Regions from separate parts of the Viridibacillus sp. FSL E2-0187 genome, predicted to be linked through region 3. Evidence: riboswitches for the same ligand, from Rfam matches in the RefSeq annotation. Region 3 holds a riboswitch; each other region holds the start of a gene.

Region 1 (8,177 bases), 350 kb from region 3:
GCTTCGCAAACTTACTCGTAACAATCCTTACAATGTTATTGCGAAGAAACGTGAAGCATCAGTTAAACTAATTGCTGCTGAGAAATTTGTTGTCTAAAATAAGCTAGTTGAGAATCCGAACACAACTTTTGTGTTCGGATTTCTTGCTTGTATACTATACTCCCACTACAATAGAATTAAATAGTTTGGAAAAAGGAGCATGTATATGTCTATTTTATTCATTCAATATCCAAAATGTACAACTTGTCGTAAAGCAAAAGCATGGTTAGACGAAAATGGCGTAAAGTATACAGATAAGCACATCGTTGAAGAAACACCTTCTAAAGAGGAATTAAAACAGTATCTAGATGCTAGTGGTTTACCATTGAAGAAGTTTTTTAATACTTCAGGGATGAAGTATAGAGATCTACAATTGAAAGATCGACTGGCTGATATGTCGGAAGATGAGCAATTAGAATTGCTTGCTTCGGATGGTATGTTAATCAAGCGTCCAATCGTTACAGACGGTAAAAAAGTGACGTTAGGATTTAAAGAATCAGACTTTGAACAGACATGGAAATAACACAGACATATGCTTGTTTTTACAATGGAAATATGTCAAACTTAAAGTGAATATAATTACATATTTGGAGGGGTATTCATGAGCACACCAAAAGACTTACGCTATTCTGAAGAACATGAATGGGTAAAAACTGAAGACGGAAAAGTACGTATCGGTATTACACATTTCGCACAATCTGAACTAGGCGATATCGTTTTTGTTGAACTTCCACAGGTTGGCGACGAATTAGTAGCAGACGAACCATTCGGCAGTGTTGAATCTGTAAAAACTGTATCAGAACTTTACGCACCGATTTCTGGTAAAGTTGTTGAAATTAACGAAGAGCTTGAAGAAAGCCCAGAGTTCGTTAACGAATCTCCATACGATAAAGCATGGATGGTTGTAGTTGAACCAGCTGATAACGCTCAAGTTGATGCATTATTAACTGCAGAACAATACGAAGCAATTATCGAAGAATAAGATCTGAAAACGCCGTGCATTTGCTCGGCGTTTTTTTAAACTTGGTAAACGACAAAAAGTATTTGTTAGGAGGGTATATATGACTTTTAACAAACTGATTATCGTAGAAGGGCGCCAAGATAAGTTGCGAATCGCGCCAATATTAGCAGAGAACATTCCGATAATATGTACGAATGGAACAGTTAGTGCAAGCCGATTAGAAGAGATTTTGGCACCATATGATGACTGCGAAATGTATGCATTTTTTGATGCTGACTCATCGGGTGATAAGCTCCGTGCTCTTTTTAAAAGAGAGTTCCCAAATGCTCGTCACCTACACACCTCCTCTACTTATAAACAAGTAGAAGCTACTCCTAGAAGACATTTAGCTAGAATATTATTGGCGGCAAATTTTACAGTTCATAAAGAATATCTAATAGTATAGGAATGAAGAAGATGGAAGAATGGTCACGTGAACAATGGGAAGAAACTATGAAAACCTCCTCGCTTTCGGCTTTTTATTTGTATACACCATTATGTGGTACATGTGCAGTTGCGTCGAAGATGATGGAAGTAGTAGAGCATGTCGTTAGCGATATTCCTATTGGTAAAGCGAACTTGAATTATATACAAGATGTAGCGTTTGATTATGAAGTAGAAAGTGTTCCGTGTTTGATTATTTCGAAAAACGGGAAAATTCACGATAAAATTTATGCCTTTCAATCAGTACCTTTTTTGTTTGAAAAATTACGTCAAAACGATTGACGTTAAAGCAATAGCGTGATAAAGTAGCAAACATAACTAATTAAATATAGTCGTTACTCTTATTTAGAGAGGTGGAGGGAAGTGCCCAATGAAGCCCGGCAACCGTCATATTTATATGGCACGGTGCCAAATCACACAAAGTATTTACTTTGGAAGATGAGAGAACGGTTTTACGTATATAGCTTTGCGTTAAACCCTTCTGTTAATCTGCAGAAGGGTTTTTTTAGTTTCTAAGAGATGCCAGTAGAAAGTGCATACTTTTTAGTTTTAAAATAAAGGTGGTATGACAGTGATTCAGTTAGAAAATGTAATGAAAAAATATAAAACTGCTAACGGAGAGTTAACCGCTGTCAAAAATGTGAATTTATCTGTTGAAAACGGAGAAATATTCGGCATTATTGGATACAGCGGAGCGGGTAAGAGTACGCTCATTCGTTTATTAAATGGTTTGGAGCAACCGACAACAGGAAAAGTTGTTGTGAATGGTCAGGAAGTTTCGTCGATTAAAGGAAGTGCGTTACGTAATGCACGTCAAAAAATCAGTATGATTTTCCAACATTTCAATTTACTCTGGTCACGTACTGTTGAAGAGAATATTGCATTTCCATTAGAAATTGCAGGTTTATCTAAGGCGGAACGTCAGAAAAAGGTATTAGAACTTATTGAATTAGTCGGTTTAAAAGGCAGAGAAAAGGCATATCCTTCTCAATTATCAGGTGGTCAAAAGCAACGTGTAGGTATTGCTAGAGCACTGGCAAATAACCCAGAAGTATTGCTTTGTGATGAAGCTACTTCAGCACTTGATCCTGAAACTACGGATTCAATATTAGATTTATTAGTTGATATCAATGAAAAATTAGGCTTAACAATCGTACTTATCACACATGAAATGCATGTCATTCGTAAGATTTGTCATCGCGTGGCGGTAATGGAAGCTGGACAAGTTGTTGAAAATGGTGATGTCCTAGAAGTATTCCAATCACCACAAGCAGACGTTACAAAACGATTTGTATCTCAAATTACTGATACGAATGAACGTAAAGAATCAATTGAACAAATTATTGAAAACTACCCATCAGGAACACTTGTAAAATTAACGTTTGTAGGCTCTTCAACTGGCCAGCCAGTTATTTCACATTTAAGTCGTGAACTTAATTTAGACGTGAATATTGTCCATGGTAATATTTCGCAAACGAAAAGTGGACCATATGGTACGCTGATTATTCAGTTAGATGGCAATAATGATAATGTACAAAAAGCAGTCACATATATGAATGAACATGGAGTAAAAACGGAGGTGATCGAAAATGCTTAATGATCTCTTCCCGAATGTACAATGGGATAGAATGTGGGAAGCAACGATAGAAACACTGTATATGACAGGCGTTGCTACAGTTTTCACATTTATCATTGGTTTAGCTTTAGGTATTTTGCTGTTTTTGACAAGCCCTCAGCAATTATGGGCAAATAAATTAGTAAGTTGGTTAACAGGTTCGATCGTGAATATTTTCCGTTCGATTCCATTCATTATTTTAGTGATTCTATTAATACCATTTACGAAACTATTATTAGGCTCAATTCGAGGTCCCAATGCCGCATTACCAGCTTTAATTATTGGAGCAGCACCATTCTATGCGCGTATGGTTTTAATTGCGTTAAAAGAAATTGATAAAGGTGTCATCGAAGCGGCACGTTCAATGGGTGCAAAAACTTCTACGATTATCGGTAAAGTGTTAATCCCAGAATCATTACCCGCATTAGTTTCGGGTATTACTGTAACAGCTATCGCACTTGTTGGTTACACAGCAATGGCAGGTGTTATTGGGGCAGGCGGACTAGGGACATTAGCGTTTTTAGACGGTTTCCAAAGAAGTCAAAACGATGTAACTTTTGTTGCAACAATCCTTATTTTAGTAGTGGTATTTATTATTCAATTCGTCGGCGACCTTATTACGGCGAAAATTGATAAAAGATAATTTGGGCTTATACGGTATAACCGATCACATATAACTAAACAGTAAAAAGGAGCGTTAAGAACATGAAGAAACTTGTAGCAGGAATCCTTACAGGAGTATTAGCCCTAAGCTTAGCAGCTTGTGGTAAATCCGAAGAGAAATTAGTAATCGGTGCAGCTAATACACCACATGCAGAAATTTTAGAAAAAGCAGAGCCATTACTTGAAAAAGAAGGTATCAAGCTGAAAATCGAAAGATATCAAGATTTTGTTTTACCGAACAAAGATCTGGCGAATAAGGATTTAGATGCTAACTTTTTCCAACACATCCCTTACTTAGAACTTCAAAATAAGCAAAATGGATATGATTTTGTAAATGTTGGTGGAGTGCACGTCGAGCCAATCGGTATCTATTCTAAAAAATATAAAAAACTCGAAGATCTTCCAGAAGGCGCAACAATTCTTCTGAGTAATTCAGTTTCTGACCATGGTCGTATGTTATCTCTACTTGAAGCAAAAGGACTTATCACGTTAAAAGAAGGCGTAGATAAAACTGCAGCTGAAATTAAGGATATAACAAAGAACCCAAAAAACTTAAAATTCGATGCAAACACTGCACCTGAAATGCTTGTACAAATGTATAAAAATGACGAAGGTGACGCGGTATTAATCAACTCTAACTTCGCGATTGATGCAGGTATAAGCCCAGGAAAAGACGCAATTGCATTAGAAGATAAAGAATCAGATTACATTAATGTGATTGCTGTTCGTAAAGAAGATGAGAATAACGAGAAGATTAAAAAATTAGTTAAAGTGCTTCATTCAAAAGAAATGCAAGACTATATATTAAAAGAATGGAACGGGGATATTGTTCCTGTATCTGAATAAGAAACATTTGAAACACCCAAGCTTAATAAGCTTGGGTGTTTTTATATATTTATAAGTTAAATAACAATATTTAGGGAATTATACTACAGAAAGATTGTATGCCTTACAGTTACTTGATTAACACAACCTAATTAAAATAATCTGAAAATACTTAATATTCCGGATTATCATTGTGCTATTCACTTTAATAAGTGGGTGTGATAGAGTGTGCATATACTTTTAGAAAAGACATATGTATTTATCAGGAGGACAAATTATGAAGATCAAGTTTGGTTTATTACCACGAATCATTGTCGCGATTATATTGGCGGCTTTACTAGGGACTATCATGCCGAAAGACGGCGTTCGTATATTCGCAACCTTCAATGGTATATTCGGGAATTTCTTGAATTTCGTAGTACCATTATTAATCGTCGCATTTATTGCGCCGGGAATTGCACAATTAGGTAAAGGGTCTGGAAAGCTGTTAGGGTTAGCTACTTTCTTTGCTTACTTCTCTACTTTAATCGCTGGATTCTTTGCATTCTTTGTTGCTTCAAATGTTTTACCTAATTTAATTTCAACTTCTGGTAGTGAGCAATTTGCTAACCCAGAGAAATTTTTAGCGAAATCATTTGTAGTAATCGATATGCCACCATTGATGGACGTTATGACGGCACTATTATTAGCCTTCATCCTAGGGATTGGAATGGCATCTATCAATAGTGAATTTATGAAAAAGTTCTTTGATGAGTTTAATTTGATTATTGATAAAGTAATTTCGAAAGTTATTATTCCTTTATTACCTATTCATATTTTTGGTATTTTCTTAAATATGACTTTTGCTGGTCAAGTAGCAAAAATACTATCAGTTTTTGCATTAGTATTTTTATTAATTATTTTAATGCATTTATGTATCTTGGTATTACAATACGTAGTGGCAGGCGCTATTAATAAGAAAAACCCGTTCTACTTATTGAAGACGATGGCACCGGCATATTTCACAGCTCTTGGTACACAATCATCAGCTGCGACGATTCCGATTACATTAAAGCAAGCACGTAAGACAGGTGCTTCTGAGAGAGTAACAGGTTTCACTGTCCCACTATTTGCAACAATTCACTTATCAGGTAGTACAATTACATTAACAACATGTTCAATTGCTGTAATGATGTTAAATAATCATGCGTATTCATTAACTGAAATGATACCTTTCATCTTCATGTTAGGTATTGTAATGGTTGCAGCACCAGGTGTACCGGGTGGCGCAGTAATGGCTGCGACAGGAATTCTTCAATCAATGTTAGGTTTTGATGAAACTATGGTGGCGTTAATGATAGCTCTTTATCTCGCGCAAGATAGTTTTGGTACAGCTACAAACGTAACAGGTGACGGTGCACTTTCAATGATCGTTGACCGCTTCAGTAAAAAAGAAATTTCATAATAGTAATTTAGGCTTCTATATTGATCGGAAAAACAGTGCATTTCATATTTGAAATGCACTGTTTTTATGCGTTTGGGAGGGAAAGTGACAATTTAGTGGAGACCAGTAAGAATTGAACTAATTTTAAGGGGATAAATGTATAACTGAATTAGAAAGAACGTACAAATTTAGAAAAGAGATTTAATTTACTTGGTTTATGGAAGATTACCGACACTCAAGAATCGAGTACACTAGAGCAACGTTTTTTATAATCAATAGTAATTTGTTTTATTTCCATAAATGTTAAGGAGGAATAAAATGAAAATCGGATTAATCGGTGATAGTTTAACTGAAGGGCGTCCTGGCGTATCATTCGTTAACATTTTAAGAAGTAATTATCCAGATATTACATTTGTTAATCATGGCAAACCAGGGGAATCGACTAAAAGTTTGTTTGCTCGTCTAACTAAAACTACATTAGAAACCGATTATGATCTTTCTTTTCTTTGGATTGGAGTAAATGATGTTTATTCAAAATTGTTGAGCGTTCAAGCACAGCCTGTGGCAAAAGATCGCGAGGAATTCGAAGAATATTATAGAAAAGTTTTAGATTTCGTTTTAGCATCTGCTAATAAAGTAATTGTTGTTACTCCAGCATTAGTAGGTGAAGATGTTACAAGTACTTCTAATAAAGAGATTAAGGAATTATCTGTCCTAATTGAATCCATTAGTAGTGAACATGAAAATGTCAGTTGTCTTAATTTGCAATCTGTATTTGAGGGGTACATTGATAAAGTCTATAGTTCGGATTACATCAGTACGAAAGTGATGAGAGTTATGAAGGATGTTCTACTATATAAAAAAACATCTAGAATTGACGCATTATCAGAAAAAAGAGGACTTCATTTTACTTTGGACGGGGTTCATTTAAATAGTAAAGGTGCTCAAATTGTAGCAGACGCTTATTCATCTTTGATAGACCAATTAATAATTGACGAAAAAGAGGTACGCGATGGAGAACCTTATGAGGTCTAAAGAAATTGTCCATGCAAACGATGCTTACTTTTGCTGTTATGAATATAAAGAAGCTCGCCACTTAAACATGACGTCAGCTGAATAGTGGTTTCTTTGCACTTTGTGTATTTGATTCTTCATCATCTTCCATCATCTCAAAAATATTGTTTTATAGTAGACTTCAGTTGATTGGAGCGGAGAGCGGCGACTCCAGCGGGAAAAGCGGGATAGTCGAGACCCTGGACTGAGCAAAGTGAAGGAAGCGGCTCGGCCCCGTCCGCGGAAAGCGTCCGCACGCAGTGGAAATCAACGCTCTTACGGATTCTTCGAGTTTGTATAAAGTCTGAACGGCAGTGATTTTACTGCCGTTTTTATTTATGAAAAATATAACTTGTTAGTTCTAACCCTGAGCTAGGTAGAATTATTCTTCGTATAGTGAATCATAATGCGCCGAACTATTTAAATTGAGTCAACAAAGAGAAGAAGTTATTTACAAAATTTAAGAAAACTTTTTCAGAAGGAGCTAAATCACGATTAGTAGGAGAAATAATACCGACCGTTCTCGTAAACTCTGGTGAAACTAGCGGTAACTTTACAGTACGTCTAGGCGTGGAGTCATAAAAGGCACTTTCAGGTAACAAACTTATGCCGATCCCTGCAGCAACTAAACCTTTTAAAGCATCCATATCTTCACCCTCTGAAGTGATTTTTGGTGTGAAACCAACAGATTTACAAGCTTCAACTGCTACTTTATTGAGAATATAACCTTCGGGGAAAAGAACAAAATCTTCATTCCGTAAATCAGATAAATGAATGGACTCCTTTTGGGCTAAAGAATGAGTAGCAGGTAATAAGGCTGCAATATTCTCTGTAAATAAGATGGTCGTATTGATGGCATCGTCTTTTTGTGGAAGTGGGCCAAGGAACGCTAGGTTTAGTTCTCTGTTTTTCACTGCATTTATTAGATATCGATAAGAGCCTTGGCGCAGATGGAATGATACATTCGGGTGCTCCTTTTTAAATGCTGAAATAACAGTTGGCAACAAGAAGCTTGCTAAGCTCGTAGGGAAACCGATTTTGATCGTGCCTTTTTCTGGATCCAAGTATTCGTCGATTTGCTTTTTGGCAAAATCGATTGCTTGTAAGGCTGCAAT
Region 2 (8,177 bases), 440 kb from region 3:
TAGCATTTGGACGCCCTGCAAAAGTTATTAGAGAGTTAACAGAGGAAGATAAAAAAGATATGGACCGTATTGTCAACGAGTATTACGAAAAAGGCCAATACTATAAATCACTTCAAAAATAGTTCAATCAAGTTGCCTGAGTATCGTTTTTTAAACGATTTCTCAGGTTTTTTATTCTCTTACTATGAGTTTCTTCTATATTAAATAAAAATATCCCGAACTACAATGATTACTTAAATAATCAATGTGTAACTCGGGATATTTTATGTTATTGCGATTTTTTAGATTGAATTATAGTCCCGCTTTTTCTTTTAAAACGGCAGCTTTATCTGTAGCTTCCCAAGGAACATTCAAATCTGTACGGCCGAAATGACCATAAGCAGCTGTTTGTTTGTAGATTGGGCGACGTAGATCAAGCATTTTAATAATACCTGCTGGGCGTAAATCAAATAATTCACGAACCCACTCAACTAAATCTGCTTCTTTTACTTTTCCAGTACCAAATGTATCGATTGCAATTGAAACTGGTTGTGCAACACCAATTGCATAAGCCAGTTGTACTTCACAACGCTCAGCAAGTTCAGCTGCTACGATATTTTTTGCAACATAACGCGCTGCATAAGCTGCAGAACGGTCAACCTTAGTCGCATCCTTACCAGAGAAAGCACCGCCACCATGACGAGCATATCCACCATAAGTATCTACGATAATTTTGCGTCCCGTTAAGCCTGCATCACCTTTTGGTCCACCAATTACAAAACGACCAGTTGGGTTGATGAAGTATTTTGTTTTTTCGTCTAGTAATTCAGTAGGTACAACTGGAGCAATTACACGTGCTTGTAAATCCTCTTTAATCTGCTCTAATGTTACCTCTGGATCATGTTGAGTTGAAATAACAATTGTATCCACACGAACTGGACGATTATTTTCATCATATTCGATTGTTACTTGTGTTTTACCATCTGGACGTAAATAATCTAACTCTTTTGTTTTACGAACTTCAGTTAAACGTCGTGCTAATTTATGTGCCAAGCTAATAGGTAGAGGCATTAACTCAGGTGTCTCGTTACATGCGTATCCGAACATTAAACCTTGGTCACCTGCACCAATTGCTTCTATATCTTCATCTGACATTGAGCCTTCGCGTGCTTCAAGTGCTTGGTCAACGCCCAATGCGATATCAGCTGATTGCTCACCAATTGCCGTTAAAACAGCTACGTTTTCGCCATCAAAGCCATATTTACCACGTGTATAGCCGATTTCCATTACCGTTTCACGAACGATTTTAGGAATATCAACATAAGTTGATGTTGTAATTTCTCCTGCTACTAATACAAGACCCGTTGTTACTGTAGTTTCACACGCTACACGTGCATTCGGGTCTTTTGAAACGATTTCATCTAAAATGGCATCCGAAATTTGATCACAAATTTTATCTGGATGTCCTTCTGTTACACTCTCTGATGTAAACAGTCGACGGTTTGTCATTTGGTTTCCTCCTATTATCTGCGAGATTGCCTCGGAAATGATACGGTACTCATTACCCATGTTAGTTCTTTCCAGTAGGATTGAACGCCAAGCCGTTGCTGCCTTTAACACGAGGATTCTAGAAAGTGCCACTATATATAAATAGAACCGCATAAATTACAATTACTTATTAAAAATTTAGGAATTGGTCTATTTTAAATAAAAAAACCCTTCCCCCCATTATTACTAATGAGTGGAAGGGAATAATTCATAAGCACCTTTCACTCTTATCGTTCAAGGATTAAATCCTTGCATCAGATTGAGCACCAGCGCATCACATAAAATCACAATGCAGGTTGCCGGGTTTCATAGGGCCTGACCCTCCACCAGCTCGGGATAAGAGTATCCGTTCAATTTCTCATATTAGAACATTATAGCTTAGTTGTCAACTTCTTTTTTATTTCTAAAAAAAAGTACAACTTTCATAGAAATTATATGGTAATTAGTATAGATTATTTAGCTAAATGTGTTATACTAATTTCCGAAATGAATTATAAATCCCCTCTAATAAGAGGAATAATATAAAAAGGATGGTACGTAAAACGATGAATTCAGTAGAAATTACGAATGAACTGAAGGAATTATTGAAAGGTGAAAATATTCTTGAACAACTTTCAGTACCACAATTAACAGAAAAAGCTACTTCACGCGGTGAGGCAATCCTAACTGTTGATGGTGCAGTCAGAGCAGTCACAGGAAAATATACAGGTCGTTCTCCTAAAGATAAATATATGGTTGAAGAAGATAGTTCGAAAGACAAAATTGATTGGGGTAAAGTAAACAGACCAATTTCGTCGGATATCTTCGACTCATTATACACTAAAGTAATAAACTACTTAAAAGAAAAAGAAGAATTATTTGTATTTAAAGGTTTTGCAGGTGCAGACCCAGCATCTCGATTAGCTATTCGTGTAGTGAATGAATACGCTTGGCATAACCTATTTGCACATCAATTATTCATTCGTCCTACTGAAGAGGAATTAGAAACTCATGAAGCTGACTTCACAATCGTTTCTGCTCCAACTTTCAAAGCGGACCCAGCAGTAGACGGTACTGATTCAGAAACTTTCATTATCGTTTCCCTTGAAAAACGTATCATCCTTATTGGCGGTACTGAATACGCTGGAGAAATGAAAAAATCGATTTTCAGTATTATGAATTACTTATTACCACAACAAGGTATTCTTTCAATGCACTGTTCAGCAAACGTTGGTGAAGCAGGCGATGTAGCATTATTCTTCGGTTTATCTGGAACTGGTAAAACAACTTTATCAGCAGATGCAGATCGTAAACTAATCGGTGATGATGAGCATGGTTGGTCTGACAATGGTGTATTCAATATCGAAGGCGGTTGCTACGCTAAGACTATTAACCTTTCTAAAGAGAAAGAACCTGAAATATACAATGCTATCAGTTTTGGTACTGTTTTAGAAAACGTAGTAGTAGATGAAGAAACACGCATTCCTAACTACGATGATGTTTCGCTTACAGAAAATACTCGTGTTGCTTACCCAATCCAAAATATCGAAAACATTGTTGATCCATCTGTTGCAGGCCACCCTAAAACAATCATCTTCTTAACTGCAGATGCATTTGGTGTATTGCCTCCAATCAGTAAGTTATCAAAAGAGCAAGCAATGTATCACTTCTTAAGTGGTTTCACATCTAAACTAGCAGGTACTGAACGTGGTGTTACTTCACCTGAACCAGTATTCTCAACATGCTTCGGTTCTCCATTCTTACCACTTCCAGCAACAGTTTACGCTGAAATGTTAGGTAATAAAATCGACGAACACGAAGTAAATGTTTTCTTAGTAAACACAGGTTGGACTGGTGGCGAATACGGCGTTGGTAACCGTATGAAACTTTCTTACACTCGTACAATGGTTCGCGCTGCAATCGACGGTAAACTAAATAACATCTTTACTGAAAAAGATGCTATCTTCGGATTAGAAATGCCTGTAGCTATTGAAGGTGTTCCTACTGAAGTATTAAATCCACGTAACGCTTGGGAAGATAAAGAAGCTTATGATCAAAAAGCTTCTGCACTTGCTGGCATGTTCCGAGAAAACTTCGAAAAATTCGGTGTTGTATCAGAAGATATCGTGAAAAATGGCGGTCCTATCGCTTAATTCATCCAACATAACAAAAAGACCACTCTCCGAGTGGTCTTTTATTTTAATAATATATATAAATTGATAAGACCGTTGATTTCCACTGCGGTTGGCGCTTTCCGTGGGAGTCGCCACCTCCGCTCCAACAAAGTAGCCTATAATTAATTTTAGCCCCAATAAATTACACAAACGCATTTATTATCCCAAACACCATATTCAAAACAATAAAAATTATAATAATTGTAATAATACGATGCAATGTAAGAACCTCTACTTCTTTATCTTTATAACGCTCATAAAGAATCCATAAAACAATTCTTCCTAATAAATAAATTAAATGCTAAATATACAATCTTAAAAATAGTCAACTTTTCAAAAACACCTGTCTTTTTTCTGAGTTAAATCAGCTTTTTTAAAATAAAATGGTTGGTGATAAATATGTTATGTATAGATAAGTAGCGGGTATTCAAAATGTATGCGAATGATAAAGAGTTTACGCGCTATCGATTTAAAACGATTGCAGAATGATCAAAAGGCATTTATCATAATCAAAACTTACGCCCAATAAAAGAATCAAGCGCAACGATTCTCTTAAGAAAAATGATATTGCTTTTTCGTAATACGACTAAGCAACACAACAAAGACCATTCTTTTCCTTATTTTCATTTACTATAAAAAAAACAGGGCGAAGTATCTTAAATAATAGTCAAACAAAAAACACTCAGGATATGAACATTCTGAATGTTTTTGTTATATTATTCAACGTCAACATCATAAAATACTGCCTCTGTATGAGGATTAGCAAATTGTTGTATCACTTCTTCAGAATATGCTCCTGTAACTTTATTAAAGCGCACCTCAAAGCCGTAATCCCTAACCTCTATGCTGCCATTCCCATCGTTATCATAATAGCGCATAGAGAACCATTTTAATTTCCCCTCTTTATTAGCAGCATGATTTTTTAAAAATGCACGATTATCATCTTTTAAGGGAATTCTTTGGATTTTTATAAGACCTTCATCTTTAGAGACATCTGCTATTTTTTCCAATTCTTCAATAACCCCATGTTCTTCTTGCCAACTTTGAATTTCTACATCTACACACTCTTTTGTGAATTCATCGCAAAGAATTACCCAAAATGGATATGTTTCCTCAAAACTTGCATCAACTTTTACTTTTTCCTGGTCGACTGTTATTTTTACATAACCTAGCATAAGTTCACCCCTTTTGGAGTTTCATCCAATTGCATGCGCTCTTAACCATTTTGTGATTGACTGCACTAGGGAAAAAATGAGTATAGTCATTAAAATACCATGTTTCCACATGCTTATTAAATGCCTTTAAGCTTTCTTCAAGCAATAAAGCATGATGCAATCCAACGTTTTCATCCTTTTTACCATGAATAATTAATACCGGTGCATTTAATTTTTTTATCTCAGCAATTGGTGAACGCTCTTCATATGCCGCAGGTATCTTAGTAGGTGATCCGCCTATTACCCTTTTCATCATTCTGCGCATATCTATACGTTCTTCATACGTAAATTTAGGATTAGAAACGCCTGCCCAAGTCACAATAGATGTAATGTCATCTCGCAAAATCCCAGTCCAAAGCGCCATCAAACCGCCTCTAGAAAATGCGAATATATGAATGCGATGTGTATGACAATATTGTTTTAATACATCGACACCGTTTACTGCATCATAACGGTCATTTCCACCAAATTCATCTCGACCTTCTCCCCCACGATTTCCGCGGTAATACGGCGCAAAAACAACTAATCCTTGCGATGCAAATTGTGCAATACGAGCAGGTCGAACCATACCAATACCTTGCATACCACCACGTAGATAGAGTAGTCCTTCATAAATACCCTTTGCGACTGGCTCTGCAAGTAATCCTTTCACTCGTAAACCTTCTGACCAATATGTAATTTCAGTTAGACGAACTTTGGGATTTGGAGACGGATAATCACGACGACTTTCAACGAAGCCATTTATCTTCACGCTCACTCACCTTCTCCAACATTTTTTTCATCCCTGCATCTTTCATGTAGAAGCTTAGTCGATCACTATTATGTAACTCTTCATCTGATAGCAATACAGCTCCATTCGTTTCAAATTTCCGCTGAATGTCATCAATTCCCAAGACATTTGCCACATAAACTGCTTTACTAAATGGAAACTCATCATGAACATAGTATGTTGCTAACCACTCGATCTCATGAATGATGGCACCTGTTTCTTCATATACTTCCCTTTTTGCAGCTTGTTCTAACGTCTCTTCTCCTTCTACTTTACCACCTGGAAATTCAAGACCCCGCTTTGGATGATCCGTTAATAACCACTGTTTATGATATTTAGCCAAGACTAGTACATGCTTAGGCGCCATGTTAAAAGCATTTTTCTTAAAAGATAATTCAACACCATTGCCGTTTAAATCCGTAAATGTAAACATACCTTCGATCACTCCCTATTGCTCTAAGTGTAACGAAGGTATGTTTTTCAATCAACTATAATATGGCATTTGTTCGATTAGTTGCTTCGTTTCAGTATCACCAAATTCGTGAACAAGTGCATACAGTTTCTTTAAACGTAGATCAACTTCATCGTTTTCCTGATCTAAATGGTATGGAATGTAAGGTAATTGAGCTCTCCATATACTCTTCCCATCAAAGTATTCCGCTTGATTAAATAGTTGGTCAAAAATTTTTATATATTGAGGTTCAATCTGAAGTTTAAATTCCCATGGGGATTCGTCAGGAGAAGTATAGTAACGCTGATTTGCAATTGAAACGTAAAGCGTAATGGGTTTATTCATCATATCATCCTCTTTTTTAATATAGGATAACCTAATCTATATCAATTATACTTTGACGTCCATCAAACATAGCAATTTTCATTTGTTGATCAATAGAGAAAGGTTGTTTATGTATGGTTTCTAAAACTAATTTATACAATGTTTTATAAAAGCATTTCTTTATAATGCTCTACACTGATAAACGTAGTATGAATAAAACGTAAAAATCCGCCTCTACTAATCTTAAGTAAAGGCGGATTCAAAATTTTTATTTTCTTTCTCAAGCAACTTATATCAAATTTTATTTTTTGACAAATTGGATTAGCTTGAATGATGCTCTTTTAGTTTACACTTTGTACACTTCGTTTTCTTAACAATTTCGCAGTGTTTACCATTATCTCAAGTGCTGCTAAAGTTTCATCGGTTTTTCGTGTTTTTAAACCACAATCCGGATTAATCCAGCACTGTTCTGGTAAGAGAACTTCAAGACTGTCAGTTACTACAGCTACCATTTCATCTATTTCAGGAACTCTTGGACTATGAATATCGTATACACCTAAACCAATACTATTTGTATATGTTGCATTTTTGAAAGCCTCAATAATTTCACCATGACTTTTCGATGTTTCAATTGAAATAACATCCGCATCAAGTGCACGAATTGGCTCAATAAAATCATTAAATTCACAATAACACATATGCGTATGAATTTGTGTCTCATCTTCAACTCCTGAAGTAGCTAATTTGAAAGCATCGACGGACCAATCCAAATAAGCATCATGTTTTGAAGCTTTTAATGGTAAACCCTCTCTAAGTGCAGGTTCATCTACTTGAATAATACGAATACCAGCAGTCTCTAATGCTTCAATTTCCTTACGTAGTGCTAAGGCAATTTGCTGAGCTACTATACTACGTGGAACATCGTCACGAACAAATGACCAATTTAAAATCGTAATAGGCCCGGTCAACATACCTTTAACAGGTTTAGTTGTTAACGATTGTGCGTAGACTGTTTCGTCGAGCGTCATTGGTTTTTCCCACCTAACATCTCCATAAATAATTGGTGGTTTAACGCAACGTGATCCATATGAAACGACCCACGCTTTTTCTGTAAATGCAAATCCTACAAGCTTTTCTCCAAAGTATTCAACCATATCTGTTCTTTCAAATTCACCATGAACTAAAACATCAAGTTCTAGTTCTTCTTGGTACGCAATCCATTTTTTTATTTCATTTTTTATGAAATTATCATGTTGTTCCTTATCAATTAGTCCTTTTTTAAGCTGTGAACGATTGCGCTTCACTTCAGCTGTTTGTGGGAAGCTACCAATTGTTGTTGTAGGAAAGTCTGGTAGTTGTAAAAGCCTTTGTTGACGATCTTTTCGAATAGCATATGCTGATTGACGTGTTATTTGAATTTCACTCAACCTTTTAATATTCTTCAGTACTTCTTCTTGTTGACGTACTGAACTGCTATTTAGCAATTCTCTTGTCAATCGATTTTGTTCAAAAGCCACTTGATTTGCATCACGATTATTTGTTAAAGCGTTTTTCAAAATAGCTAACTCTTGTAACTTTTCGTTTGCAAATGCTAAGTTTTCATATAGCTCTTTTGGTAATTTCGTTTCTGCTGTTAGACTTACTGGCACATGCATTAGGCTACATGACGGCTGAATCCACAGATGATTGGGGGAAACTAAACTTTCTAATTCAATTAGCAATTTAAATGATTGTTGTAA
Region 3 (8,177 bases):
TCGTAGTAATAGTATGCAATATTCATGCCTATATTTTTAATTAAGTACAAATTTAATGGAAGACTGGCATAATACTTGCAACATCTTAAATATTAAATTATTGGAGGGGTAATAATGGGGAAATTAGAAAAGCTAAGAGCCGTATTGGAAGAGCGAGGGTTGGAAAGTTTAATTGTGACAAATGATCAGAATAGACGTTACTTAACAGGGTTTACAGGGAGTGCAGGAACTGTGTTGGTAACAAAAAACAAAGCATTTTTGTTTGTGGATTTCCGCTATGTTCAACAAGCACACGATCAAACAACGGACTTTACTGTACAAGAAATTGACCGCGCTGTTATGTATGAAGTAATTTCTAATATATTACAGGAAGAAAATATTAGTAGAGTTGGATTTGAGGAAAAGAATATTACGTATTACTTACATTCATTATTTGCTAAGCATATTCAAGCAGAACTTGTACCCGTTTCAGGCGCAGTTGAAAAATTACGTATGATTAAATTGCCTGAAGAAATTGAAAAGATCAAAATAGCGGCAAGTATTTCTGATGCGGCATTTACGCATATATTAGATTATATAAAACCAGGCATATCAGAAATAAATATTGCCAATGAACTAGAGTTTTACATGCGAAAAAAAGGAGCTACTTCGTCTGCTTTTGATATGATTATAGCTTCAGGGCATCGATCGGCATTACCACATGGTGTCGCTAGTAATAAGTTAATAGAAGAAGGAGATATCATAACGCTTGATTTTGGGGCTTACTATGATGGTTATCGTTCAGACATGACACGCACAATTGCTATTGGACAACCAACAGAAGAAATGATAGAAATCTATAATATTGTTCATGGCGCATTAGAAAATGCACTGGCTCATATGAAGGCAGGCATTACTGGCAAAGAAGCTGATGCTTTGACTAGACAGTATATAGAAGAAAAAGGATTCGGAAAACAATATGGGCATGGTTCTGGACATGGAATAGGGTTAGATATTCATGAGGACATTTTCATGTCTACTGTTTCGGAAGATGTATTACAAGAAGGAATGGTGTTGACTGTTGAACCTGGAATTTATTTACCTAATATAGGTGGAGTTCGTATTGAAGATGATGTTTTAATTAAAGAGGATGGAATAGAAATTTTGACTTCTTCTCCAAAAGAGTTAATTATTTTATCTATGTCTATAAAATAAGACAGTTGTCAAAAAATCTATACAATAAAAAAAACGACTGATATTATCAGTCGTTCTTTCTTTTATATTTTACTATTAACTTATTCGATCACTTCATACAATGAAATGCTCTCAATATAATTTACAAATCTTCGTAGCTCTTTTTCTTCTGCTCGTTCAATTTCACCTGCTTCGTACATTTTCTGAATTTCCATACGTTCAGTTTCGATTAAAAGAGCCCGTAATTCTTCCTTTATTTCATCTCGTCGTTCGGAATTTTGAGTGACGGATTGTTTCATCCTATCCATAATTTTTCGATATTCGTAAATAATAGAATTTGCAAGATCAGGATTTTCTTCCGATTTAGCATGTTGTTCTAAAGCATCTATACCTGCACCTAAAGCGCGCATACGCAACTCTTTCTTTTGGCGGAAATATTCAATACGCTTATCTTTATTTAGACTGTATCTTTTTCTAGAAGTTCGCCAGTGAAGTAAAATTCTATATAGGATAGCAATTACTTTAGGGCGATTTGGATTACTAATATTTTTTTCACGTTCTTTAAAAGCAGCTTGGCATGCTGAGTATATATCAGGGTCTAAGTTTAGTTCTTTTTGGGTCCTTTCTATATACTCCTTTTCTGCTTTTAAGCCGAGTAAACGCAGGCTCTTTATCTGTTGTTTTCGTTCTTTAGAAGCTAACTTTTCTGCATTGAGCTCTACATCGATCTGATTAAACATTAATTTATATTCGTCTATTAATTCAAAAGCGACAGTTTGGTTTTCTTCAGTCATCACTGAATTGATTTTACGAATTGAAGCAATCAGCAAGCGTTTCTTTGCTTCATTGAAAGTGAGTTTTCCTTCACGTATTTCTAAAACTTCTTCTTCATCAATTAAAAGAGGTAAGAAAATTGTAGCAATCAGCAATGTAAATAAAATAACACTAGATGCTAAAAACAAAATCAAGGAGCGTTCTGGAAACAAATTGCCGTTATCGACTAGTAAAGGAAGGGATAAGACCCCTGCCATTGTTACAGCACCACGCACGCCTGTTAAGCTTGTTAGTAAACTCGTTTTCAAACTAGGTTTTTCAATTTCTTGAATTGCGTCTTTTTTATATTCATAGTAAGAAAAAGCGTATGACCAAATGAAACGAATACCTAAAATAACAAAGCCAATGGCAATAGAGTAACCGATGATTTTCCAGTTATTCATAGATGGATTCTCTAATGTTTCGGTCATAGACAATGGAATATTCAACCCAAGTAATAAGAATACAACCCCGTTTAAGATAAACAGTACGATAGACCAAGTGTTTTCTGTAATTAGCTGTTCTTCTGCAATTAAAGTCTCCGTATGATCTTTTACAAGTGCATGAACAATACCACCTACAACAACTGCAATAACCCCGGATGCATGGAAAACATCTTCAGCAATTAAGTAAATAATAAAAGGTGTTAATAGCTGTAATAGTGAATGGAAAACGACATCATGGATGCCCTTCTTCCTAAGGGTGAAGCGCAGCTGTGTAATTACGACGCCTAAGATTAGGCCAAGAATAGCTCCGGCTAAAAATGTATAAGTAAATTCAAAAAAAGCTTCCTTAATTGAAAAATACCCTGTGACAACAGCAGCTACTGCGAATTTGAAAGCAACTAAACCAGAAGCATCATTAATAAGTGATTCACCACGAACGAGATTTAAAATCTTCTCAGGTATTTGGATACGCTTTGCAATACCGTTTACCGCAACTGGATCTGTTGGTGATAAGATGGCTGCAAGTGCAAATGCAGCAGCAAGTGGTATATCAGGAATTAACCAATGAATAAAGTAACCACCGCCAAGTGTAGTTAGAAGAACCAGTATAATGGCATTTCCAAGAATAGGGGCGCGCATTCTCCATAGATCCTCTCTCGGGAAATTGCGTCCATCATTATACAAAAGTGGGGCAACAAAAAGTAATAAAAACCATTCAGATTCGAGCTGAAGTGTCATTTCATTTGCGAATATTGCCAGTAGAATGCCAAGTGCTATTTGGATTAGTGCTGTAGGTATAAATGGAATATAATGTCCAATTACATTTGATAATAATAGGCACACTAATAGTAAAAGGATTGTAATTAATAAATCCATAAAAAGCTCCCTTCAAAAAAAGTATCGATAGAAAAGTAAGTAATTATTCATTACCCTTTTTTTAGAAAAATGTACTGGATAAAGAAACTTTCAAGACTATTTACGAAAAGACCACGTTAATTTTGACAAAGATGTAAACGTTCGCAAATAAGTACTTAAATAAGTGATGGATATCATGACAGTTTTGAAAATGAAAGTTTATACTAGAATTACAAACAACCAATTAAAATAAAACAGAATCCGCTATGAGGAGTGAATATATTGAAAACAGTTGTTGTAGTTGGTGGCGGTATAACAGGTCTTTCTACTATGCACTATTTACAAAAGGAAAAAGAAGAAAAAGGCTTAGATATAAATTTAGTATTGATAGAAAAGAATGACTACTTAGGCGGTAAAATGCACTCTGTCGAAAAGGACGGCTTTATATTGGAGACGGGTGCAGATTCGATTGTTGCACGTCATTCTAGTGTTATGCCTTTAGTAGAAGATTTAGGATTACAAGATGACCTTGTATATAATGGTACAGGAATTTCGTATATTTACACAAATAATACATTGCACGCAATTCCAGCAGACAGCGTTTTTGGCATTCCTACAAGTGTAGAGTCTCTGGAAAGTAGCACATTAGTTTCAGAAGAAGGAAAAAAAGAGGCGTTAAAAGATTTAGAATTGCCTAATGAATATTTTACAAAGGATAGCTCAATCGGTTCTTTCTTAGAGCATTTTTTAGGAAAAGAACTTGTTGAAAAGCAAATTGCTCCAGTGTTATCAGGGGTCTATTCAGGAAAATTAGATACGTTGACAATGGCTTCAACTTTACCTTATTTACTCGATTATAAAGAGCAGTACGGAAGCATTATTAAAGGGTTTGGCGCACATAAAGAAGAATTTCAAAAAGCGGCAAATAAAAAATTCATATCCTTTAAAAATGGATTATCTTCTTTATTTACTCGTTTTGAAGAGAAGCTAACAGACGTTACAATATTAAAAGGCGTTTCAACAAATCATATCGAAAAAAGAGATGAAAAATATATACTGACATTTGATAATCACGAAGCAATTGAAGCAGATTTCATTGTGTTAACAACACCACATGATGTAACTAAAAAGCTATTAAAAGATCCAAATTTGGATGAGAACTTCAATGAATTTAGTAATGCCTCACTAATTACGATTTATTTAGGTTTTAACATTCCTGATAGTCAATTACCTGCAGATGGTACAGGTTTTATTGTGTCTGAAAATAGTGACGTCAAATGTAATGCTTGTACATGGACAAGTCGTAAGTGGAGCCATACTTCAAAAGATGGCAAATTACTTGTTCGTTTATTTTATAAAAATTCAAATCCAGATTTTGAGAATATGAAGCATTTAAGTAAAGAAGAATTAACTAAAATCGCTTTAGATGATATTGCAAAAAGCTTGAAGATAGAAGCGCAGCCTTCTGTTGTAGATGTGACAAAATGGAATGATTTAATGCCTGTTTACCATCTTGGTCATGCAAAAACAGTAGAAACTTTATCAACTAAAATGACTTCTAGCTATGACAATATATTGCTCGCAGGTTGTTCTTATTACGGTGTAGGTATTGGTCCTTGTATTGAGAATGGGAAAGAAACAGCAGAATCAATTCTAGCAAAATTATCAAGGTAGGTAGAAGAGAGCTAAGGAGATACCAATTTCTTTAGCTCTTTCTTTTTGGATAAATTTTAACGATATATCTAACCGCTTGAAAAAGCTAAATGAATTGTTACTATAAAATGAATGAGTAAAAAGAAGGTGGGTAACATGAGGAAAAAGGGAAGTTTAATATTAGGCATACTCTTGCTAGTAATTGGTTTAGTATTTATTTTCTATCAACCTATCATGGGGTATTTCATTTCGAATATGTCGAAGGCGACGATTAAGCAACAAGACATAGCATTGGCGATGAAGAATCCGGATGCATCATTTGATTTTCAGCAAGTGGATGATTTAAATGTAAAAGATGTTGTACAGGCACAATTCAATCAAAAGAAAATAAATGCCATAGGAGCTATTAGTGTACCTCAAGTGAATATGCGATTACCCATTTTATATGGTGTATCGAATACAAACTTAGCCATTGGTGCTGGTACGATGAAACCTGAACAAAAGATGGGTAAAGCTAATTATGCCTTAGCAGGTCATAATATGAATAATGGGAAGGCACTCTTTAGCCCTCTTACAAATGCTAAGGAAGGTATGCGAGTTTATGTAACTGATTTTAAAAAAATCTATGAATATAAAATTGATAAAATGCATATTGTACAACCGGAGCAAATTGATGTGATTGATGATTCAAAGGAAAAAATGATAACGCTTGTAACATGTAATTATGATGGTTCTAAACGACTGATTATTCAAGGGATATTGGTTGAAATAAAGAGCTATGATAAGACATCAGCCAATAATATTTTTGCAAATAAATAGTTATGAAGGCAAGATTGACGTTTTAATACGTAATCACCAAAATACCTCTTTTTTTGTTTTGTAATCAAAATATACGTATATTACAGAGTTTTTCTACAATTCAAAAAATCCTCTTGACGATATTCTTTTCTAGGGTTATGATTCTTTTAATTATTCTAACAATTAAATAAATATTTCTTATCAAGAGAAGCTGAGGGACTGGCCCTTTGAAGCTTCAGCAACCAGCCATCTGGTCAGGTGCTAACTCCAGCGGATTTACAGATTGTCCGAAAAGATAAGAAGGAGCGAACATCGTAATCGTCAAGCCTTCTTATCCATAAGAAGGCTTTTTTATGTAGAAAGGAAGGGATTTTAATGGGACTACTTGAAAAATTGCAAACACAAGTGTTAACAGCTGACGGTGCGATGGGCACTTTATTATATTCTTACGGAATTGACTATTGTTATGAGGAATTAAATATTACTAAGCCTGAAGTGATTGAAAATATACATCAACAATATATTAAAGCAGGCGCTGACATTATTCAGACTAATACGTATACAGCGAATGCCATTAAATTAGAACGTTATGGTTTAGAAAGCTCAGTAAAGGAGTTTAATGAATCGGCAATCGCCATTGCAAAACGTGCTGCAGCACCAGGAGGCCAATTTGTTTTAGGGACAATTGGTGGTATTCGCGGTATTCGTAAAAGTGAAGCAACACTAGATGAGATTATAGCGGCATTAGATGAGCAGGCGGGGTATCTATTAGCTGGTAATCCTGATGGTTTATTATTAGAGACTTACTATGATTTTGAGGAACTTTCATCTGTAGTGAAACATTTGAGAAAATTAACTGACGTACCAATCATCTCCCAAGTATCAATGCATGAACCAGGTATTTTACAAAATGGCTTATTGTTAAATGATGCACTGCACCAATTAGAAGCTTTGGGTGCAGATATTGTCGGAGTAAACTGCCGTTTAGGCCCACACCATACAATCCAAGCGTTTGAAGATGTTGAATTGCCATCCAAAGCATTTTTATCTGCATATCCAAATGCTAGTTTGCTAGATGTAGAAGATGGCAAGATTGTTTACGAATCGGAGGCTGATTATTTTGGTCGTGCTGGTGTTTTGCTACGTGACCAAGGTGTTCGCTTAATTGGTGGATGTTGTGGTACGACACCGAAGCATATAGAGGCTGTGAAAAAACGTATTGCTGATCTACCCCCAATTGAAAATAAAATTGTAAAGAAGAAAAAAGTAATCGAAATTAAAGAAGCTACTCCAGATCATCATGAGCCACTTCACGAAAAGGCAAAAAGGGAACGTACAATCATTGTAGAGCTTGATACACCTCGCCATCTCGATACGACCGCATTTATAGAAGGCGCGCAAATACTCAACTCTACAGGTATTGATGCTGTCACTATGGCTGATAATTCGTTGGCATCACCTCGTATTAGTAACATGGCAATGGGCTCAATTTTGAAAACGCAAAATAATATTCGTTCCCTTGCACATATTACTTGTCGTGATCGCAATCTCATCGGCTTACAATCGCATTTAATGGGGCTAGATGCATTAGGTATTAATGAAATTTTAGCAGTCACTGGAGACCCTACAAAAGTGGGCGATTTCCCGGGTGCAACTAGCGTGTACGATGTCTCAAGCTTAGAGTTACTTCAATTAATCAAACAGTTGAATGAAGGAATATCATTCTCAGGTAAACCTTTGCGTAAAAAGGCTAACTTCTCAATTGCAGCTGCATTTAATCCTAACGTACGGGTGCTTGATAGAGCTGTAAAAAGATTAGAAAAGAAAATTGAGTGTGGAGCAGATTATTTCATCACACAGCCTGTATATACGAAGGAGAAAATAATAGAGATATATGAGGCTACTAAACATTTAGAAACCCCTATTTTCATAGGAATCATGCCACTAACAGGTATCCGAAATTCAGAGTTTTTACATCATGAAGTACCAGGAATTAAGCTCTCTGATGAAGTGCTTGAAAGAATGCGTGCAACGGGTGATGATAAAAACCTTGCAACCGCAGAAGGTATAGCGATTGCGAAAGAATTAATTGATACAGCGGCAGAGTTATTCAACGGCATTTATATCATTACGCCATTTACACGTTACGACATGTCAGTAGAATTGATTCATTATATTCAAGAGCTAGACCAACAGAAAGTAGGAGATCACAACTATGTTAAAGCAACCAATTAAAGAACGACTCCAACAACATATTCTTATATTAGATGGTGCAATGGGGACTATGCTCCAAAATGCTAATTTAACACCAGAGGATTTCGGTGGGGATGAATATGATGGCTGTAATGAATATTTGAATATTACACGACCTGACGTGATCGAAAATGTACACCGCGCTTATTTAGAGGCAGGTTCAGATATTATTAGTACGAATACATT
Region 4 (8,177 bases), 2.0 Mb from region 3:
ATTATTAACTAATGTAACATATTTTCTCATATTCTAACTTAATTTATTGCTGAAATTGGGGGAGAAAATCGAAAAACCAAAGCAATTCGAGACCTATAATGATACGAATATTGCATTCTCGAATCGTCTGAGAGCGAATTTGGAGCATCCTAATTTTTAGGAGGAAACAGGGCTTTTAGGAAGGAGAATCTCGATAAAAATTGTTTTTCAAAAAAGGTTCCCAAATACGCATTTGGGAACCTTTTTTATGCTAGAATAGTAGTATAAGAGGTGACGAATTTTGAAAACTACATACCCAAAAGTAATGAGAGACTTCCTAGTTTATTTAACAGCGATTAAAGGAAAGTCAAAAAGAACGCGTGAAGAATATGAATATGATTTATTATTATTTTTTAGATTCTTAAAAGCGGTACAACAAGATATGGATATAAAGTTAGTGGATCAAATAGATATATCAGATATAACAATCGATTTTATCCGAGAAATATCATTAGAAGACATGTACTTGTTTTTAGAGTATTGTGAGGAGCAAAGACGAAATAGTGCACATGCAAGAGCAAGAAAAGGTGCTACATTAAAGTCTTTTTTCAATTATTTGAAATCAAAACGACATTTAATAGAAGATAACCCTGCGAGTGAGTTAGAATCTCCTAAAATAGGGAAGAGACAACCTATTTATATGACGATGGAAGAGGCAAGAATTTTCATAGATGGAATAAAGGAATCTACGCATTACTATCGTAATTATTGCATGATTACCTTTTTTTTAAACTTAGGAATACGTGTAACAGAGCTATGTAAACTGAATTTAACCTCCATACAAGGTGACTATTTAACTGTTACAGGTAAAGGTGATAAGGAAAGAACCGTTTTCCTAAATGAAGCGTGTCAGAGCGCTCTATCACGTTATTTAAAGAAAGAACGCTACGCTATAAAAGGCGCAGATACAAGTAATTCTCTATTTCTATCACAGAAAGGAACACGCTTAACAAGGCAACGTGTTGCTAAAATAGTAAAAGAGATTAACGAGCAATCAGGGTTGAATAAAACAAAGCTAACACCGCATAAATTACGCCATACTTCTGCAACTATGATGTATAAAAGTGGAGCAGACATTCGTAGTTTACAGCAGATTTTAGGGCACTCTAGTGTTTCTACAACGCAGATTTATACGCATGTAGAAGATAAAGAAATCCAACAAGTGATTGAAAACAACCCATTTAATCAATTAATTTAATAAGAACAGTGTATTTTGCATACAAATCCGCACTCATTTTGAGCTAGCGGATTTTTTTATTTTAAATCTATTTACATAGTACTTAATTGATACTATAATTCCTTATTAATACATTTTGACTAGGAGGTTTCATATGTTTGCTGTAGAGATTGATGAGAAATTGCAACTGAAGTTATTGCAAGAGCATGATGCACAAGAGTTATTTACAGTTATGATGGGATCAAAAGAGAGTTTAAGAGAGTGGTTGCCCTTTATAGATTCAAATGAAGTGGTAGAAGATACATTACAATTTATTCGGTCAGCTATGAAACAATTTAGTGCTAATGACGGCTTCCAAACTGCCATCGTATATGAAGATAACATAGTTGGAGTTATTGGTTTTCACCATATAAATTGGCAAAACAAGTCTACAAGTATCGGATATTGGTTAGCGAAGGACTATGAAGGGTTAGGTATTATGACCAAATCCGTACATAAGCTTATGGATCATGCCTTTAATGATTTGAAGCTAAAACGTATAGAAATTCGTGCAGCTATTGAAAATAAGAGAAGTAGAGCGATTCCAGAGCGAATAGGGATGACATTAGAAGGTATTAGTCGTCAATCAGAGTGGTTATACGATCATTTTGTAGATCATGCCGTTTATAGCATTCTTCAAGAAGAATGGAAAATTAAGTAATTAAAGACCATCTTGAATGGTCTTTTTTTCAATTAGTTTACATAATATTATTATGTAAACTAATTGAAATTTGCATGTAAAATTTAGGAAAATGTCTAATAGTTACTATTACCTAATATTATTGATTTTATATAATTTAAACTTAAATGAATTAGTGATTTTTTAAATTTTTTTAATAGTAATTGAAAAAAAGTAGCTCACTAAATTTCTTTTTCATTTATTCGTTCCTGACAATCGAACTAGCCAAATTTTTCGGATTATTGCATTTTATAATTCCTGTATTTGAATTATTTTACAGCGAAAAACCTATATACTGTAGAAAAAATATGTCACAACTACTATAAAAACTATATGAATGGTGTAAAAATTTGATAATAGGAATTTCTCCCTTTGACTTGTATTGTTTCATAGCTTTTTCTAATTAGGACTTTTTACCTTTTGTTTTAATTTGAATAATAGCCTTATATTGGTTGTGATAAAATAGTAACAAGAGAGAAATTGCTCGAATTATGCCGAACTGATTAGGAGTGAGGTCATATGGACCAAGATTATAGTCAAACGACAGATCTTAGCCTACATAATGATGCGTATTCAGTACAACAATTAATAGATATTCAACATGCATTGGACCAATCTATTATCGTCGCAATAACAGATAATAGAGGTATCATTACATTTGTAAATAATCATTTTTGTACCATTTCAAAATACAGTAAAGATGAGTTAATTGGGCAAGATCACCGTTTGTTGAACTCTGGCCATCATCCTAAAGCCTTTTTCAAAGAATTGTGGCGTACAATTGGTAGCGGAAAAATATGGCGTGGTGATATTTGTAACCGCGCAAAAGATGGTAGTTTATATTGGGTACAAACAACGATAATACCTTTTTTGAATGATAAAGGTAAACTTTATCAATATGTGTCGATTCGAACAGATGTAACGGAACAAAAAAATATAAAAAAACTAAAATTCTTTGCTTATCATGACGAATTGACGGGTTTATATAACCGGAGAAAGTTGAATATATGTTTAGCAGATCAATTCAAAAATGTACATAAAGAAGGCTTTTCATTATCACTCTTAATGATAGATATCGACCGTTTTAAGAGTATTAATGATGGATTAGGGCATTTAACAGGTGATTTATTTCTAATTGAAGTAGCGACTCGCTTGAAAAGATTAGGTATCGACGAAAAATCACTGTTTCGCTATAGTGGTGATAAATTTGCGATCATATTGAAGAATAATGAACATGCTATTTGGAAGGCACATCAAATAATGGCTAATTTTGAAGATAGTTTTTTGATTGAACAATTTGAATTCTATTCTTCTATTAGTATCGGTATAAGCTCAAGTCTAGCTGGTGCAGATACACCCGAGGACTTAATAAAGTTTGCGAATGTGGCCTTGCTAGAAGCTAAAAAGAATAGAGCTAGCAATTACATACAGTATGAAAATACGATGAATAGTACTCATAATCAATTCCTGCTGCTAGAAACAAAACTCCGTCATGCTATTAAGCAAGATGAAATTCAACTATATTATCAACCGAAAATCGATTTAAAAACAAATCAATTAAACGGAATGGAAGCTTTAATTCGTTGGTATGATAAGGATTACGGTTTTATTTCTCCAGCTAAGTTTATCCCTTTTGCAGAAGAGTGTGGATTGATTAGTTCTATTGGTGAATGGACATTGAAAAGGGCTTGTAAACAAATGAAGAAGTGGCTTGATGAATATGGGTTTGATATTCGTATTTCAGTTAATATTTCGCCTATTCATTTGAAGGAAAGAAATTTTGTGTACAATTTACGTGCAGTATTACAAGATACAGGTTTACCAGCAAAAAATTTAGAGTTGGAAATTACCGAAATGAGCTTAATGCATCAAACAGAGGAATTAATTGAAACGTTTAATCAAATAAAAGCTCTAGGTGTAATCATCGCTATTGATGACTTTGGAACAGGATACTCCTCTCTAAGCTATTTAAAACAGTTTCCAATTGATGTATTGAAAATCGATCAATCGTTCATCCATGGTTTAAAATCAGGGCTTAGTAATGTCGCAATGGTGACTGCTATTATCAAATTAGCACATGCATTAAGTATGCAGGTGGTTGCTGAAGGGGTAGAGACGGAAGATGAATTATATATCGTCCGTGAAAACCTATGTGACTTTGCACAAGGATATTACTTTAGTAAGCCATTACCGACAGATGAATTTTCCGCAAAATTACATGAATTGTATGTATCGAGAATTTAGGGAAGTGTTATATATAGAAAGCTAGACAAAAGGTCACCCAATACGCTGGGGTGACTTTTTTTATAATTTTTATTCAAAACGTTTGTTTATTATCTAATTTATTTAGTATTTAGTTTTGCTTCTTATAGTAGTAAGAACTTAACAAATATATTATATAAATTGTAGCCGGCTATCGCGAGATTTTTATAGTTTTGAGGATCAACTAAGTCAGTTTCAGCTAAACGTGCACTGAGAGTGGCTCAGTGCCCTTTACAAAGCCTCTTGATAGTAGGCGGTTAGCATTTGGCCATTTGGCATCAAACAAGGCTAGAGCGCATATTACACTATTATTGTAGAAGAAAGCTATCATAATTGATTATAAAAATCATATATTATAAAGAATTTTCTAAATTTTTATTGACAATAGATTTCTATAGTTGTAAATTAAGAATCAACAAAATAACTTTTTTCTTATCCAGAGAGGTGGAGGGACTGGCCCTGTGAAATCTCAGCAACGGACGATGTACCGTGCTAATTCCAGAAGCGTATGCTTGAAGATAAGAAGAGTGCATGGACGTATCGTCAACCTCTTCTTATCAAGAAGAGGTTTTTTTGTTCAAAAAAATGATGAGGTGATGGATATGTCAACAGAATTAATCAATGCACTACAAACGTTAAAAGAAAAGAAATGGATCGATTTAACACATACTTTTGGAGCAGAAACACCCCGTTTCAACGCATTCAATGGGTTGGAAAAAACAACTTTATTTTCACATGATGATGGTTTTTTTGCTCAAAATTTCTCGTTTGCTGGACAATATGGAACACATTTAGATGCACCTATTCACTTTGTTCGTGATGCTCGTTATTTAGAAGAATTAGAGTTAAAAGAACTTGCATTGCCGCTCATTGTAATAGATCATTCAAAAGATGCAGCAGAGAATCATGATTTCACGATTTCAGTTGAAGATATTTTGAAATTCGAAGCCGAACACGGTGAAATTGAAGCGGGTACATTTGTTGCTCTTCGTACGGATTGGAGCAAACGCTGGCCTAATGTTGAAGCATTCAATAACTTTGATGCTGAGGGAAATCCACATGCACCAGGATGGTCGGTTGATGCGCTAAAATTCTTGTTTGAAGAGCGTCATATTAAAGCAGTAGGACATGAAACTTTTGATACGGATTCTAGCATTTTATACCGTCAAAACAATGCATTACTAGGTGAACTATATGTATTGGAACAAGATACATATCAAGTAGAGTTGCTAACTAATCTAGACCAGCTACCCGCAAAAGGGGCTGTCATCTTTAACATCGTACCTAAACCTGAAAAGGCTTCTGGCTTCCCAGTTCGCTCATTTGCTATCCTGCCTTAAGTACGTACCTTGAATGTACTTGCAAATGAATAATAGAAACTGAGAGGTGTATTCTTTGGATATTAGAATTGATGATTTATCAGGTGATGACGTTAAGGCGTTACTGGAGGAGCATCTCCAAGGTATGGCACTAAATTCTCCACCAGAAAGTATACATGAGTTAAATATCGAGGAATAAAAAAACCAGAGATTACTTTCTGTAGTGCATGGAAAGAAGGCGCATTAGCAGGTTGCGGAGCACTAAAAGAACTGGATGCACACCATGGTGAAATAAAATAAATGAGTACTGCATCATTATATTTACGGAAAGGCGTTGCAAGAAGTATTCTTGAGCATATTATTGAAGTGGCTAGGTACCGTGGATATAAGCGATTAAGTTTAGAAACAGGTTCAATGGAGGTTTATGAACCTGCTAAGAGGCTGTATTTGAAAAAAGGGTTTCAATATTGTAAGCCTTTTTCTAATTACATTGAGGATCCGAATAGTTTATTTATGACTTTAAAGTTATAAGTAAATATACAAAGATATAAAAATAATAAGAGCATGTTTTGAATAATCTTCATTCAAAACATGCTCTTTCTCTTTGTTCTTCTATATTTTTGTTGGACAAAACTTTTTACATGTTAAGAAAGCTTTGCAGAACAGCGAATAGCAGTAGCGATAGTTTTTATTTTTTGCTCTTTAGCTATTAATGCTTGTTGAGCTTCCTCTAATGTTACGAGCTTGAATCGGATTTTAGCGCCTGTTTGTAACTGTGCAAGACTAGCTAAATCAGCTGTGATGACTTGAACCATTTTCGGATAACCACCAGTTGTTTGACGATCGGCCATTAAAATGATCGGTTTACCACTTGGTGGGATTTGAACTGTTCCAAAGGTCACAGCCTCTGATAATAATTCGAATTTCTCTGTCAATGATAACGCTGGCCCCTCAAAGCGGTACCCCATACGATCAGCTTCTGTAGAAAGCGTGTAAGGGTTGTTTGTTAAGCAATGCTGACTTTCAGTGGTAAAACTATCCCACTCTGTACCAGGCATCACACGTATTGTTTGCTGTTGCTTTAAAGAGATTAATTCGTTGTAATTTACAGACCAAGAAGCAGGACCTACTAGTTGTATTGCATATTGATGTATTTCTTTATTACTTTTAGTATAAGGTCCGATATTTATTTCATCCTGCTTTTGCAATGCTCTACCTTCAAATCCGCCCATTCCCGCCTTTAAATATGTACTTTTACTATTCATTATAATAGGAACTTGAATACCGCCAGCAAAGCTTACATAAGCACGACAACCTTTGTGGGCTCTTTTAAACTTTAATAAGTCTCCTTTTTTCACTATAAATGGACGCCAAAGTGGTGCAGGCTCATTATTAATCGTTGCTGTTAAATCTCCACCTGTTAGTGCAATAAGATGGTCATCATTAAATTGTAATACAGTCCCAAATAATGAAACCTCAAGTACGGCTTCACTTTCTAAGTTACCTACAAGAATATTCGCAATTCTTAATGAATAAGCATCCATAGCACCACTAACGATGACTCCATATTTTTGTGACCCGAATCTCCCTAGATCTTGAATGGTAGTTAATAAACCTGGTTTAACGACTGTAACTGTCATGATCTTGTCTCCTTCAATTGTTTGTATTCTTTTTCAGATATTGGTTTAAAGCGAATACAATCACCTGCTTGCAATAGGGAAGGTGGTGTTTCATTTGGTAAAAATAAATCGAGTGGCGTACGACCGATGATTTGCCAGCCACCAGGTGTTTCAAATGGGTAAATTCCTGTTTGTTTGCCTGCAATCCCAACCGAAAGTGCAGGAATGGCAAGTCTAGGTGTTTCTTTTCGAGGTGTTGCTATAGCTTCATTCATGCCTCCCATAAAAGCAAAACCAGGTGCAAAACCAAGCATATAAACAAGACAATCATTTGCACTATGTAACTGAATGACTTCATCTGTCGTTAAACCATTAATTTCGGCCACATATTCTAAGTCTGGACCATATTCACCACCATAGACAACGGGTATTTCAACTACTCTTTGCGTGTGTTGTTTAACTGTTGTCATTTGAGTAATCAGTTGTTGTACATACCGACATACAAAGCTATATGATGTTACATTTCCATTAACCTTAAAAAGTGTATATGGATTGTAGTAAATTGTAATATTTGTATATGCTGGAACAGCTTCTATAAACCCTTCAAATGGCTGTTCTTCAAGTAATGATGCTAAATTTTGTAAAATAGTGCAGTTTGATGGATCAATTGTATTCCCAATCTGAACCATTACTGCTGAATCACCCAAAGGTTTAAATTTCACGTGTTTAAATTCTTCTCCCATAACGTACAACCCCTCATTTTGCATATTAAACAATATAATCATATAGATAGATAATAGTAAATGACAAGTAAGTTATTTACAATTGATAATTCATTATTGTGAGAAAGTTCAAAAATAAATGTTTTCAGAATAATGATTTAGTGATAATATAAATTTTGTGTTAGAAAAACTGACATTAAATCAATTTTGAATTAGTAAGGGGCTGAGAAAATGTTTCGTGTAGACTTGAATTGCGATTTAGGAGAAAGTTTTGGTCAATACAAACTAGGGGAACAAGAAGAAATTTTAAATTATATTACT

Evidence for each region. A riboswitch is a leader RNA that binds a small molecule or an ion and turns the genes downstream of it on or off. The one in region 3 is predicted to bind S-adenosylmethionine.
Region 1: it holds a riboswitch for S-adenosylmethionine, as region 3 does, so the genes downstream of both, MHH85_RS01735 (methionine ABC transporter ATP-binding protein) here and MHH85_RS00115 (bifunctional homocysteine S-methyltransferase/methylenetetrahydrofolate reductase) in region 3, are expected to answer to the same signal.
Region 2: it holds a riboswitch for S-adenosylmethionine, as region 3 does, so the genes downstream of both, metK (methionine adenosyltransferase) here and MHH85_RS00115 (bifunctional homocysteine S-methyltransferase/methylenetetrahydrofolate reductase) in region 3, are expected to answer to the same signal.
Region 4: it holds a riboswitch for S-adenosylmethionine, as region 3 does, so the genes downstream of both, MHH85_RS09605 (cyclase family protein) here and MHH85_RS00115 (bifunctional homocysteine S-methyltransferase/methylenetetrahydrofolate reductase) in region 3, are expected to answer to the same signal.

Annotation. Positions count from the first base shown of each region.
Region 1 is NZ_JBBOVG010000001.1:371,881-380,057, forward strand. It holds gene MHH85_RS01710 (acyl-CoA dehydrogenase family protein) at 1-97, shown strand, start outside; gene MHH85_RS01715 (arsenate reductase family protein) at 206-562, shown strand; gene gcvH (glycine cleavage system protein GcvH) at 641-1,021, shown strand; gene MHH85_RS01725 (hypothetical protein) at 1,101-1,445, shown strand; gene MHH85_RS01730 (thioredoxin family protein) at 1,457-1,765, shown strand; SAM riboswitch class I at 1,822-1,928, shown strand; gene MHH85_RS01735 (methionine ABC transporter ATP-binding protein) at 2,055-3,080, shown strand; gene MHH85_RS01740 (methionine ABC transporter permease) at 3,073-3,741, shown strand; gene MHH85_RS01745 (MetQ/NlpA family ABC transporter substrate-binding protein) at 3,804-4,607, shown strand; gene MHH85_RS01750 (dicarboxylate/amino acid:cation symporter) at 4,864-6,030, shown strand; partial or broken gene MHH85_RS01755 (SGNH/GDSL hydrolase family protein) at 6,328-6,960, shown strand; gene MHH85_RS01760 (LysR family transcriptional regulator) at 7,479-8,177, opposite strand, start outside.
Region 2 is NZ_JBBOVG010000001.1:465,814-473,990, reverse strand. It holds gene MHH85_RS02320 (gamma carbonic anhydrase) at 1-122, shown strand, start outside; gene metK (methionine adenosyltransferase) at 292-1,488, opposite strand; SAM riboswitch class I at 1,752-1,870, opposite strand; gene pckA (phosphoenolpyruvate carboxykinase (ATP)) at 2,073-3,659, shown strand; gene MHH85_RS02305 (hypothetical protein) at 4,397-4,855, opposite strand; gene MHH85_RS02300 (alpha/beta hydrolase family protein) at 4,860-5,645, opposite strand; gene ytkD (RNA deprotection pyrophosphohydrolase) at 5,623-6,096, opposite strand; gene MHH85_RS02290 (transposase) at 6,148-6,462, opposite strand; gene metE (5-methyltetrahydropteroyltriglutamate--homocysteine S-methyltransferase) at 6,780-8,177, opposite strand, start outside.
Region 3 is NZ_JBBOVG010000001.1:24,147-32,323, forward strand. It holds gene MHH85_RS00095 (M24 family metallopeptidase) at 115-1,194, shown strand; gene MHH85_RS00100 (Na+/H+ antiporter) at 1,275-3,308, opposite strand; gene MHH85_RS00105 (protoporphyrinogen oxidase) at 3,570-4,961, shown strand; gene MHH85_RS00110 (class A sortase) at 5,097-5,759, shown strand; SAM riboswitch class I at 5,934-6,040, shown strand; gene MHH85_RS00115 (bifunctional homocysteine S-methyltransferase/methylenetetrahydrofolate reductase) at 6,114-7,973, shown strand; gene metH (methionine synthase) at 7,954-8,177, shown strand, end outside.
Region 4 is NZ_JBBOVG010000001.1:1,982,245-1,990,421, reverse strand. It holds gene MHH85_RS09620 (tyrosine recombinase XerC) at 281-1,237, shown strand; gene MHH85_RS09615 (GNAT family N-acetyltransferase) at 1,371-1,916, shown strand; gene MHH85_RS09610 (putative bifunctional diguanylate cyclase/phosphodiesterase) at 2,454-4,178, shown strand; SAM riboswitch class I at 4,626-4,721, shown strand; gene MHH85_RS09605 (cyclase family protein) at 4,799-5,536, shown strand; partial or broken gene MHH85_RS09600 (GNAT family N-acetyltransferase) at 5,592-6,046, shown strand; gene MHH85_RS09595 (5-oxoprolinase subunit C family protein) at 6,160-7,155, opposite strand; gene pxpB (5-oxoprolinase subunit PxpB) at 7,152-7,877, opposite strand; gene MHH85_RS09585 (LamB/YcsF family protein) at 8,088-8,177, shown strand, end outside.